DNA from 2 places in the Actinoplanes sp. NPDC024001 genome. Region 1 is predicted to be linked to the other one. Evidence: predicted binding sites of a transcription regulator. Region 1 holds the regulator's gene; the other holds the start of a gene.
What was found. Region 1 encodes HrcA, which represses chaperone genes, less so after heat shock. Its sites were predicted from a motif close to GGTTNGCACNCTCNNNNNGAGNGTGCNAACC; they were not measured.

Region 1 (4,412 bases):
GACCATGTCAGTGCCTATGCGCTGATCGTCGAGGACGGCACCCGGATGGCGGCCCGGATGCGGCGGGGTGAGCTGCCGTACCCCTCCGACGACGTCGCCGCCGACCGTTACCTGGCCGCCGAGGAGGCGCTGACCGCCGCCGGCTTCGACTGGTACGAAGTTTCCAATTGGGCGAAAAAGGGCGGTAAATGTCGGCATAACGAGCTTTACTGGACGGGCGCCGACTGGTGGGGCCTGGGTCCGGGCGCGCACAGCCACGTCGGCGGGGTGCGCTGGTGGAACGTCAAACACCCGGCGGCGTACGCGAAACGCCTGGCCGCCGGCGAATCCCCGGGTCACGGCCGGGAGGTGCTGACCGACGAGAACCGGCACATGGAGGACGTCATGCTCCGGGTCCGCCTGCGCGAGGGCATCCCGCTCGACCGGGTCGACCGGGCGGGCGCCGCGCAGGCGTTCGCGGACGGGCTGCTCGAACCGGAGGCCTACCGGGCCGGCCGGCTCGTGCTGACCCTGCGGGGCCGGTTGCTGGCCGACGCGGTCATCCGGGATGTCCTCACTTGATGAACTCCACCGTCCGGAATGTCGTCACTTGATGAAGCCCGCCGTCATCGGGTATCGGAACGGCTCGCCGTTCATGGCCCGGACGGCGGCGACGACCGGGACGATCCAGGCGATCAGCCAGGCCACGCCGACGACCAGCCAGCCGATCAGGATGCAGACCGCGGCGTAACCGGCCAGCGTGACGATCGCCCACAGGATCTGGAAGTTCAGCGCCTGCACGGCCTCGGCGCGCACCGCCGGCGACCGGTCGCCGCGTGCCAGAAAGGTGACCAGCGGAGCGATCCAGCCGGCTGTGCCGCTGCTCACGAAGGCGCCGAGTGCTGCCAGGACATGGGTCATCACGATCCAGTTGCGGTCCTGCGTTTCGTTCATGGCGGACAGGCTAAGGCTGATGATCGTCCTTTCGATCATCGCGCTGCCGCCCGGGGCGACGTAGACTGGCACTCTATCCGCGGGAGTGCCAACAGGGGGAGGGGTCATATGAGTCTGGATGACCGCAAGCTCGAGGTGCTTCGGGCGATCGTCGAGGACTACGTCGAGACCCAGGAGCCGGTCGGCAGCAAGGCGCTGGTCGAGCGGCACCAGCTCGGCGTCTCCCCGGCCACCGTCCGCAACGACATGGCCGTGCTGGAGGAGGAGGGCTACATCCGGCAGCCGCACACCAGCGCCGGCCGGGTGCCCACCGACGCCGGTTACCGGCTCTTCGTCGACCGCCTCACCCGGATCAAGCCGCTCAGCCCGGCCGAGCGCCGCGCCATCGAGCGCTTCATGGTCGGCGTGGTCGACCTCGACGACGTGGTGCACCGCACCGTCCGGCTGCTCGCCCAGCTGACCCGCCAGGTCGCCGTCGTGCAATATCCGAGCCTGGCCCGCTCGTCGGTCCGCCACCTCGAGCTCGTGCCGATCTCCACCACCCGGCTCATGCTGGTGATGATCACCGACACCGGCCGGGTCGAGCAGCGCCTGGTGGAGATGCCCGGCCCGCTCCCGCCCGACGACGTGTGGGAGCTGCGGCGCCGGGTCAACGAGAAACTCGCCGGTGAGAAACTCGCCGACACCCCGCCCCTGGTGCAGAAACTCGTCGACGAGTGCGCCCCGGAGCGCCGCGGTGACATGGCCTGTCTCGCGTCGGTGCTCCTCGAAACCCTCGTCGAGCGCAGTGAGGAGCGCCTCGCGCTGGCGGGTACCGCCAACTTGACACGCGGCGGTGTGCTGGACTTCCAGGGCACGCTGCGCCCCGTCCTCGAAGCCCTCGAGGAAGAGGTCATCCTGCTCAAGCTCATCGGCGACCTCGAGCCCAGCACCACCCGGGTCCGGATCGGCGACGAGAACGAGATCGACAACCTGCGGTCGGCGTCCGTGGTGAGCAGCGGTTACGGACCGGGTGCGACGATCGTTGGTGGGCTCGGTGTCTTGGGCCCCACCCGCATGGATTACCCGGGCACCATCGCTACTGTTCGTGCAGTGGCACGCTACGTTGGCGACCTGTTGGCACAGAATTGACGGATTCGCGCAGACATTGAGGACTCCAAACCCCGTGGCCAAGGACTACTACGGAATTCTCGGCGTGAGCCGGGAAGCCACCGACGACGAGATCAAGCGCGCCTACCGCAAACTGGCTCGGCAGTACCACCCGGACATCAACCCGGACCCCGAGGCGCACGAGAAGTTCAAAGAGATCAACGCGGCGTACGAGGTCCTCTCCGACGACCAGAAGCGGCAGATCGTCGACCTCGGCGGTGACCCGCTCGCGCCCGGCGGCGGCGCACCGGGCGGCCCCGGCGGCGCCGGCCCGTTCGTCGGTTTCCAGGACATCATGGACGCGTTCTTCGGCACCGCGGCCGGCGGCGGCTCGCGGGGCCCGCGCCCGCGCACCCGGCCCGGCGCCGACGCCATCCTGCGCCTGGAACTCGACCTGGTGGAGACCGCCTTCGGCGTCGAGGCGCCGATCACCGTCGACACCGCGGTCCTGTGCACCCAGTGTTCCGGCGCCGGCACCGCGCCCGGCACCCACCTGGCCACCTGCGAGGTCTGCGCGGGCCGCGGTGAGGTCCAGTCGGTGCAGCGCACCTTCCTCGGCCAGGTCGTCTCGTCCCGCCCCTGCGCCAACTGCCAGGGTCACGGCACGGTCATCCCGAGCCACTGCCCGACCTGCGCCGGCGACGGCCGCATCCGCACCCGCCGGTCGCTCACCGTCAAGATCCCGGCCGGTGTCGAGGACGGCATGCGCATCCGCCTGGCCCAGCAGGGCGAGGTCGGCCCCGGCGGCGGCACCGCCGGCGACCTCTACGTGGAGATCCACGAGCGCCCGCACGACGTCTACTCGCGCAAGGGCGACGACCTGCACTGCCGGGTCACCCTGCCGATGACCGCGGCCGCGCTCGGCACCCGGATGACCATCAAGACCCTCGACGGCGAGGAGAACATCGAGGTCAAGCCCGGCACGCAGCCGGCCAGCACGCTGCGCATCCGCGGCAAGGGCGTGCCGCACCTGCGCGGCCAGGGCCGCGGCGAGCTCTTCGTGCACCTCGACGTCAAGACGCCGACCAAGCTCACCGCCGACCAGGAGCGCATGCTGCGCGAGTTCGCCAAGACGCGCGGCGAGGACGTGGCCGAGCTGAGCAAGCAGGGCGGCTTCTTCAGCCGCATGCGGGACGCCTTCAACGGCCACTGAAAGATCAAGATCTCGATGTCGTAGCTGGGTGGGTGGTCCAGGCCGTCGCTCCCGCCGAGGGCCGGGCGCGGGCGGCCAGTCGCCTGGCGGCTCCTGATCGGCCACCCACACCCGGCGACGTGGGTGCCTGGTTGCGCTCACCCCTCTTCGTCGCGCCCCGTCCGGGCCGCGGCGCAGAGGCATGGGGCGATCAGGCGGACGACGTGCCGCGCGGGTCGCAACCCGCTGAGCCACGTGCCGCGCCCGTCGCGACCCGCTGAGCTGCGTGCCGTGCTGCTTGCGGCCGCTGGGCTGCGTGCCGTGCGCGTCGCGGCCGATGGGCCGAAGGTTGGGAGGCGTGTGGGGCGGTCCGGGAGGGCGGCTCTAGGGGGTGGCGGAGCGAGGGTGGCCGAATTGGGGCGGCCCGGAGAGCCTGCGACCGCCGTCCGCCCGGTAGCGTGCGAGGGTGTCCGCACCGCTGTTCCTGGTCGAGAACCTGCCCGCCGGATCTTCGTACACGCTGGAGGGGCCGGAGGGGCATCACGCCGCCACCGTGCAGCGGCTGCGCGTGGGTGAGGCGCTGATCCTCGCCGACGGGCGCGGCGGGACCGCCCGGGCCGAGGTGACCGCGGTCGGCCGGGGCAGCGTCGACATCATGATGCTGAGCTGGGCCGAGGAGCCCGCCCCCGACCCGCGGCTGGTCGTGGTCCAGGGCATCGCCAAGGGCGACCGGGGCGAGCTCGCCGTGCAGGCGATGACCGAGACCGGCGTCGACGAGATCCTGCCGTGGGCGGCGTCCCGTTCGGTGGCGCAGTGGCGGGGAGACCGCGGTTTCAAGGCGCGCGACAAGTGGGCGGCCACCGCGCGGGAGGCGGCCAAGCAGGCCCGCCGGGCCTGGGTGCCGACGGTGGCCGGCGACCCGGACTGCTCGACGAAGCAGGTCGCCACCCGGCTGGCCGATGCGGCGGCCGCGTTCGTGCTGCATGAGGAAGCGGCCGAGCGGCTCACCGCGGTGCCGCTCCCGGAATCCGGCGAGATCGTGCTGATCGTCGGCCCCGAGGGTGGCATCAGCGACGCTGAGCTGGAAGCCTTCCGCGCAGCCGGCGCCGTGCCGGTGCGGCTGGGCGGAGCTGTCCTGCGCACCTCTACCGCGGGAGTGGCCGCTCTGGCCGTGCTCTCCACCCGCCTCGGCCGCTGG
Region 2 (4,412 bases), on a different contig from region 1:
ACCGGCCGGTCAGGGCACCGTCGTCGTCGGCCCGGGCGACCTGGTCACCTACCGCTCCACGCTGACCGCGACCGGCACGGACACCTTCACCTACGTGGTCGCCGACGACCTGGGGCGCAGCGACACCGGCACGGTGCGGATCACCCTGAACGCGGCGCCGGTGCCGGGCAACGACTCGGTGACCACCGACTCGGCGACCTCGGTCGTCGTCCCGCTCACCGGCAACGACACCGACCCGGAGGCGGATCCGCTGACCGTCGTCACGGTGCATCCGCCCGCACACGGCACCGTGCGGATCAACCCGGACGGGACGGTCACCTACACGCCGGACCTCGGCTACATGGGGCTGGACACGTTCACCTACGTCCTGCGCGACGCGAACGGGAACCTCGCGACCGGGCAGGTCACGGTCAGTGTGGCGAACGCGCCGCCGGTGGCGCTCCCGGATCAGGTCACCGCGACCACCGCCGGTGGCGTCGACATCGACGTGCTCGGCAACGACGCCGACGTCAACCCGGGCCAGACGCTGACCGTGGTGTCGGTGGATCAGCCGGAGCACGGCTCGGCGGTGCTGCTCAGCCCCGGGGACGGCACGGCGAGCGTGGCCGCGGCCGGGCAGATCCGGTACACGCCGCAGGCCGGGTGGACCGGCGAGGACGCCTTCCGCTACCGGGTGACCGACGGGTTCGGCGGCGTGGCCGAGGCACGCATCACGATCACCGTGGCCGCTGCGGCGCCCACGTCCGCTCCCACGTCTGCTCCTACCTCCGCGGCGCCCGTACCCACGTCGTCCGCTCCCGCTTCCGCGGCGCCCAACTCCCCGGCTGCGTCCGCTTCGCCCACGCCGCCGTCGGCTCCGGTCACGACCCCGGCTGAGACTCCGGCCCCCACGCCCAGTCCGGCCCCGAGCGAGCCGCTGCCCATCACCGGTGGCCTGGTGGTCGCTGCCCAGGCCGGCGCGCTGCTGACCGTCACCGGCACGGTCCTCTACTGGCTCGGACGGCCCCGGAAATGACAGAACGGGCGGGCCGCTGAGAGCGGCCCGCCCGATCCGAGGTGTTACTGATGGACTCAGAAGTCCATGTCACCGCCGCCCGGGGCACCGGCCGGAGCCGGGGTCTTCTCGGGCTTGTCGGCCACGACGGCCTCGGTGGTGAGGAACAGCGCGGCGATCGACGCGGCGTTCTGCAGCGCCGAGCGGGTCACCTTGGCCGGGTCGATGATGCCCGCGGCCAGCAGGTCCACGTACTCACCGTTCGCGGCGTTCAGGCCGTGGCCCGACTCCAGGTTGCGCACCTTCTCCACCACGACGCCGCCCTCGAGGCCGGCGTTCACGGCGATCTGACGCAGCGGGGCGTCGAGCGCGACCTTGACGATGTTGGCACCGGTGGCCTCGTCGCCGGAGAGGTCCAGCTTGTCGAACGCGGTCTTGCCGGCCTGGACCAGCGCCACGCCACCACCGGGGACGATGCCCTCCTCGACGGCCGCCTTCGCGTTGCGAACGGCGTCCTCGATGCGGTGCTTGCGCTCCTTGAGCTCGACCTCGGTGGCCGCGCCGACCTTGATGACCGCAACACCGCCGGCCAGCTTGGCCAGGCGCTCCTGCAGCTTCTCACGGTCGTAGTCGGAGTCCGAGCGCTCGATCTCGGCGCGGATCTGGTTGACCCGGCCCTGGATCTGCTCGGCGTTGCCGGCACCGTCGACGATGGTGGTCTCGTCCTTGGTGATGACGACCTTGCGGGCCTGGCCCAGCAGGGACAGGTCAGCGGCGTCCAGCTTGAGGCCGACCTCTTCGCTGATGACGGCGCCACCGGTCAGGATGGCGATGTCCTCCAGCATGGCCTTGCGGCGGTCACCGAAGCCCGGGGCCTTGACGGCGACGGACTTGAAGGTGCCACGGACCTTGTTCACCACCAGGGTCGCCAGGGCCTCGCCCTCGACGTCCTCGGCGATGATGATCAGCGGCTTGCCCGACTGCATGACCTTCTCGAGGACCGGCAGCAGGTCCTTGACCGCGGAGATCTTGCTGTTCGCGATCAGGATGTAGGGGTCGTCGAAGACGGCTTCCATGCGCTCGGCGTCGGTCATGAAGTACGCCGAGATGTAGCCCTTGTCGAAGCGCATACCCTCGGTGAGCTCGAGCTCGAGGCCGAAGGTGTTGCTCTCCTCGACGGTGATGACGCCTTCCTTGCCGACCTTGTCCATGGCCTCGGCGATGATCTCGCCAACCGTGGAGTCACCGGCGGAGATGGAGGCGGTGGAGGCGATCTGCTCCTTGGTCTCCACGTCCTTGGCGAGCTGCGAGAGGCCCTCGGAGACGCTCGCAACCGCAGCCTCGATGCCCCGCTTCAGGGCCATCGGGTTCGCGCCCGCGGCGACGTTGCGCAGGCCCTCACGGACCAGGGCCTGAGCGAGAACGGTCGCCGTCGTCGTGCCGTCACCGGCGACGTCGTCGGTCTTCTTGGCGACCTCCTTGACCAGCTCAGCGCCGATCTTCTCGTACGAGTCCTCGAGCTCGATCTCCTTGGCGATGGATACACCATCGTTGGTGATCGTGGGGGCGCCCCACTTCTTCTCGAGAACCACGTTGCGGCCCTTGGGGCCGAGGGTCACCTTGACCGCGTCGGCGAGCTGGTTCATGCCCCGCTCGAGGCCCCGACGAGCCTCCTCGTCGAATGCGATGATCTTGGCCATACGGCGTTGTCCTCCCGGACATCCGCGGTGCCGGGCCTCTTCGGCCCCGCTCTCCGCACGTTGAGGAACGTCTGTGGACGTCACCACCTGGCGATGTGACGTCCTCAGGCCGAGCCGGATAGCCCGCGACGACCGGCTCCGTGCCCCGGCACTGATGGCAGCGCCGTGACCGGAACCCCACCGTCCCGACCTGTTGGCACTCAGCAGGCGCGAGTGCCAATCACTTGTTTAGCACTCCCCGGTGGCGAGTGCAAGAAACCCCATCTTCCCGCGAAACCCGCCGGGCGACCCCGATTTCCCCTAACGATCTTGAAAGCCCAGGTCAGCGGGGGCACCGGCCGGTTCGGACGTCCTCGGATCCGAGGTGACGAGCGCCGCAACCGACCAGCCGGCGACGAGCAAGCCCCACAGCGCCCCGCTCACCCACAGACGCACCTCGTCGTGGATCTGCGGCAGCGGCACCAGCAGCACGGCGAACGAAGCCACGATGAGCACCAGCGCGTCGCGGCCACCGATCACCGGACGAACGGGCAGCGGCAGCAGCCGCCGGGCCAGCACACCGAGACTCACCAGAACGATGATCGCGAGACCGTCGGCGAGGTAGTCGAGCTGCGTCAGGGACTCGTACCCGCCGCGCGAAGCGGCCACCGAGATGCCTTCGAACACCACGTTGCTGGCGAGCCTGAGCAGCGCGGCGGCAACCCACACCACCAACGCCCGGCCCACGGTCACCCGCCGCCCCGACAACGCGGCGACCACGACCAGGGGCACGACCATCAGGAGCACGTTGAGGGATGCGAGCGCCAGCCGCAGGCCCAGCATGCCGAACGGTGAGGCACCCGGGAGCACGTGCAGCCACGCCCAGTTGTATGCCATCGACAGCGCCACGGACAGCAGAACCGTCGCGGTGAGCGCCCACGGTCGCGTCCGCAGCAGCCGGACACCGGAAAGCCCGTGGACCGCATCAGTCATGGTCGAATCATGCCGTAGGCCCGCCGCACGGCTTCGCGACAACCCGGTTGCCGACCGGGTGCGGCGGCGGTAGGGATTACGCATGGACAACTGGGACGTACGCCGGGTCACCCCGGAGGACGCCGGGCGGATGCGCGCGCTACGCCTCGAGATGCTCGCGGACAGCCCTCTCGCCTTCCTGGAGACTCTGGCTCAGGCGGCGGCCCGGCCCCACGAGAGCTACCGGCAACGCATCCGGCAGTCGGCCACCGGGCCGGACACGGCGCAGTTCATCGCCGACCCGGGCGGGCCGCTGATCGGTCACGCCGGCGGCACCGTCCTGCCCGACGAGCCGGCCTGCACGGTCGTCTTCGCGGTGTACCTGACACCGGCGTACCGGGGTGGCAAGGTGCTGGCCCAGCTGGTCGACGCGGTCGCCGACTGGTCGGCCGCGGCCGGGCGGCACGAGCTGATGCTGGAGGTGGTGGTCGGCAACGACCGGGCCGTCCGGGCATACGAGAAGCTCGGCTTCGCCGACACCGGCGTCCGGCTGCCGCACCCGACCGTGCCGGCGCTCGCCGAGCTGCAGATGAGACGGCGGATCTGATGCGCCACCGCACCCGCTCCGTGCTGACCGCGATCAACGGGACCACCGGCGCGGGGCTGCTGCTCGCACTGCTGAGCGGGGCGCGGGTGCGGCGCGGCCGGGACGGCATCCTGATCGCCGAGGGTTACCGGCTGCGGGTGCCGCCGAACTCGTGCTTCAC

Region 2: the regulator HrcA is predicted to act here: its motif matches at 2,886-2,916, upstream of groL (chaperonin GroEL).

What each region holds. Positions count from the first base shown of each region.
Region 1 covers NZ_JBEZZB010000045.1:54,938-59,349, reverse strand. Annotated here, with positions in the region: gene hemW (radical SAM family heme chaperone HemW) at 1-561, shown strand, start outside; gene AB0F81_RS19570 (DUF4870 domain-containing protein) at 586-933, opposite strand; gene hrcA (heat-inducible transcriptional repressor HrcA) at 1,042-2,064, shown strand; gene dnaJ (molecular chaperone DnaJ) at 2,099-3,235, shown strand; gene AB0F81_RS19555 (16S rRNA (uracil(1498)-N(3))-methyltransferase) at 3,681-4,412, shown strand, end outside.
Region 2 covers NZ_JBEZZB010000021.1:49,948-54,359, forward strand. Annotated here, with positions in the region: gene AB0F81_RS11075 (Ig-like domain-containing protein) at 1-1,015, shown strand, start outside; gene groL (chaperonin GroEL) at 1,072-2,694, opposite strand; gene AB0F81_RS11085 (hypothetical protein) at 2,995-3,666, opposite strand; gene AB0F81_RS11090 (GNAT family N-acetyltransferase) at 3,749-4,252, shown strand; gene AB0F81_RS11095 (hypothetical protein) at 4,252-4,412, shown strand, end outside.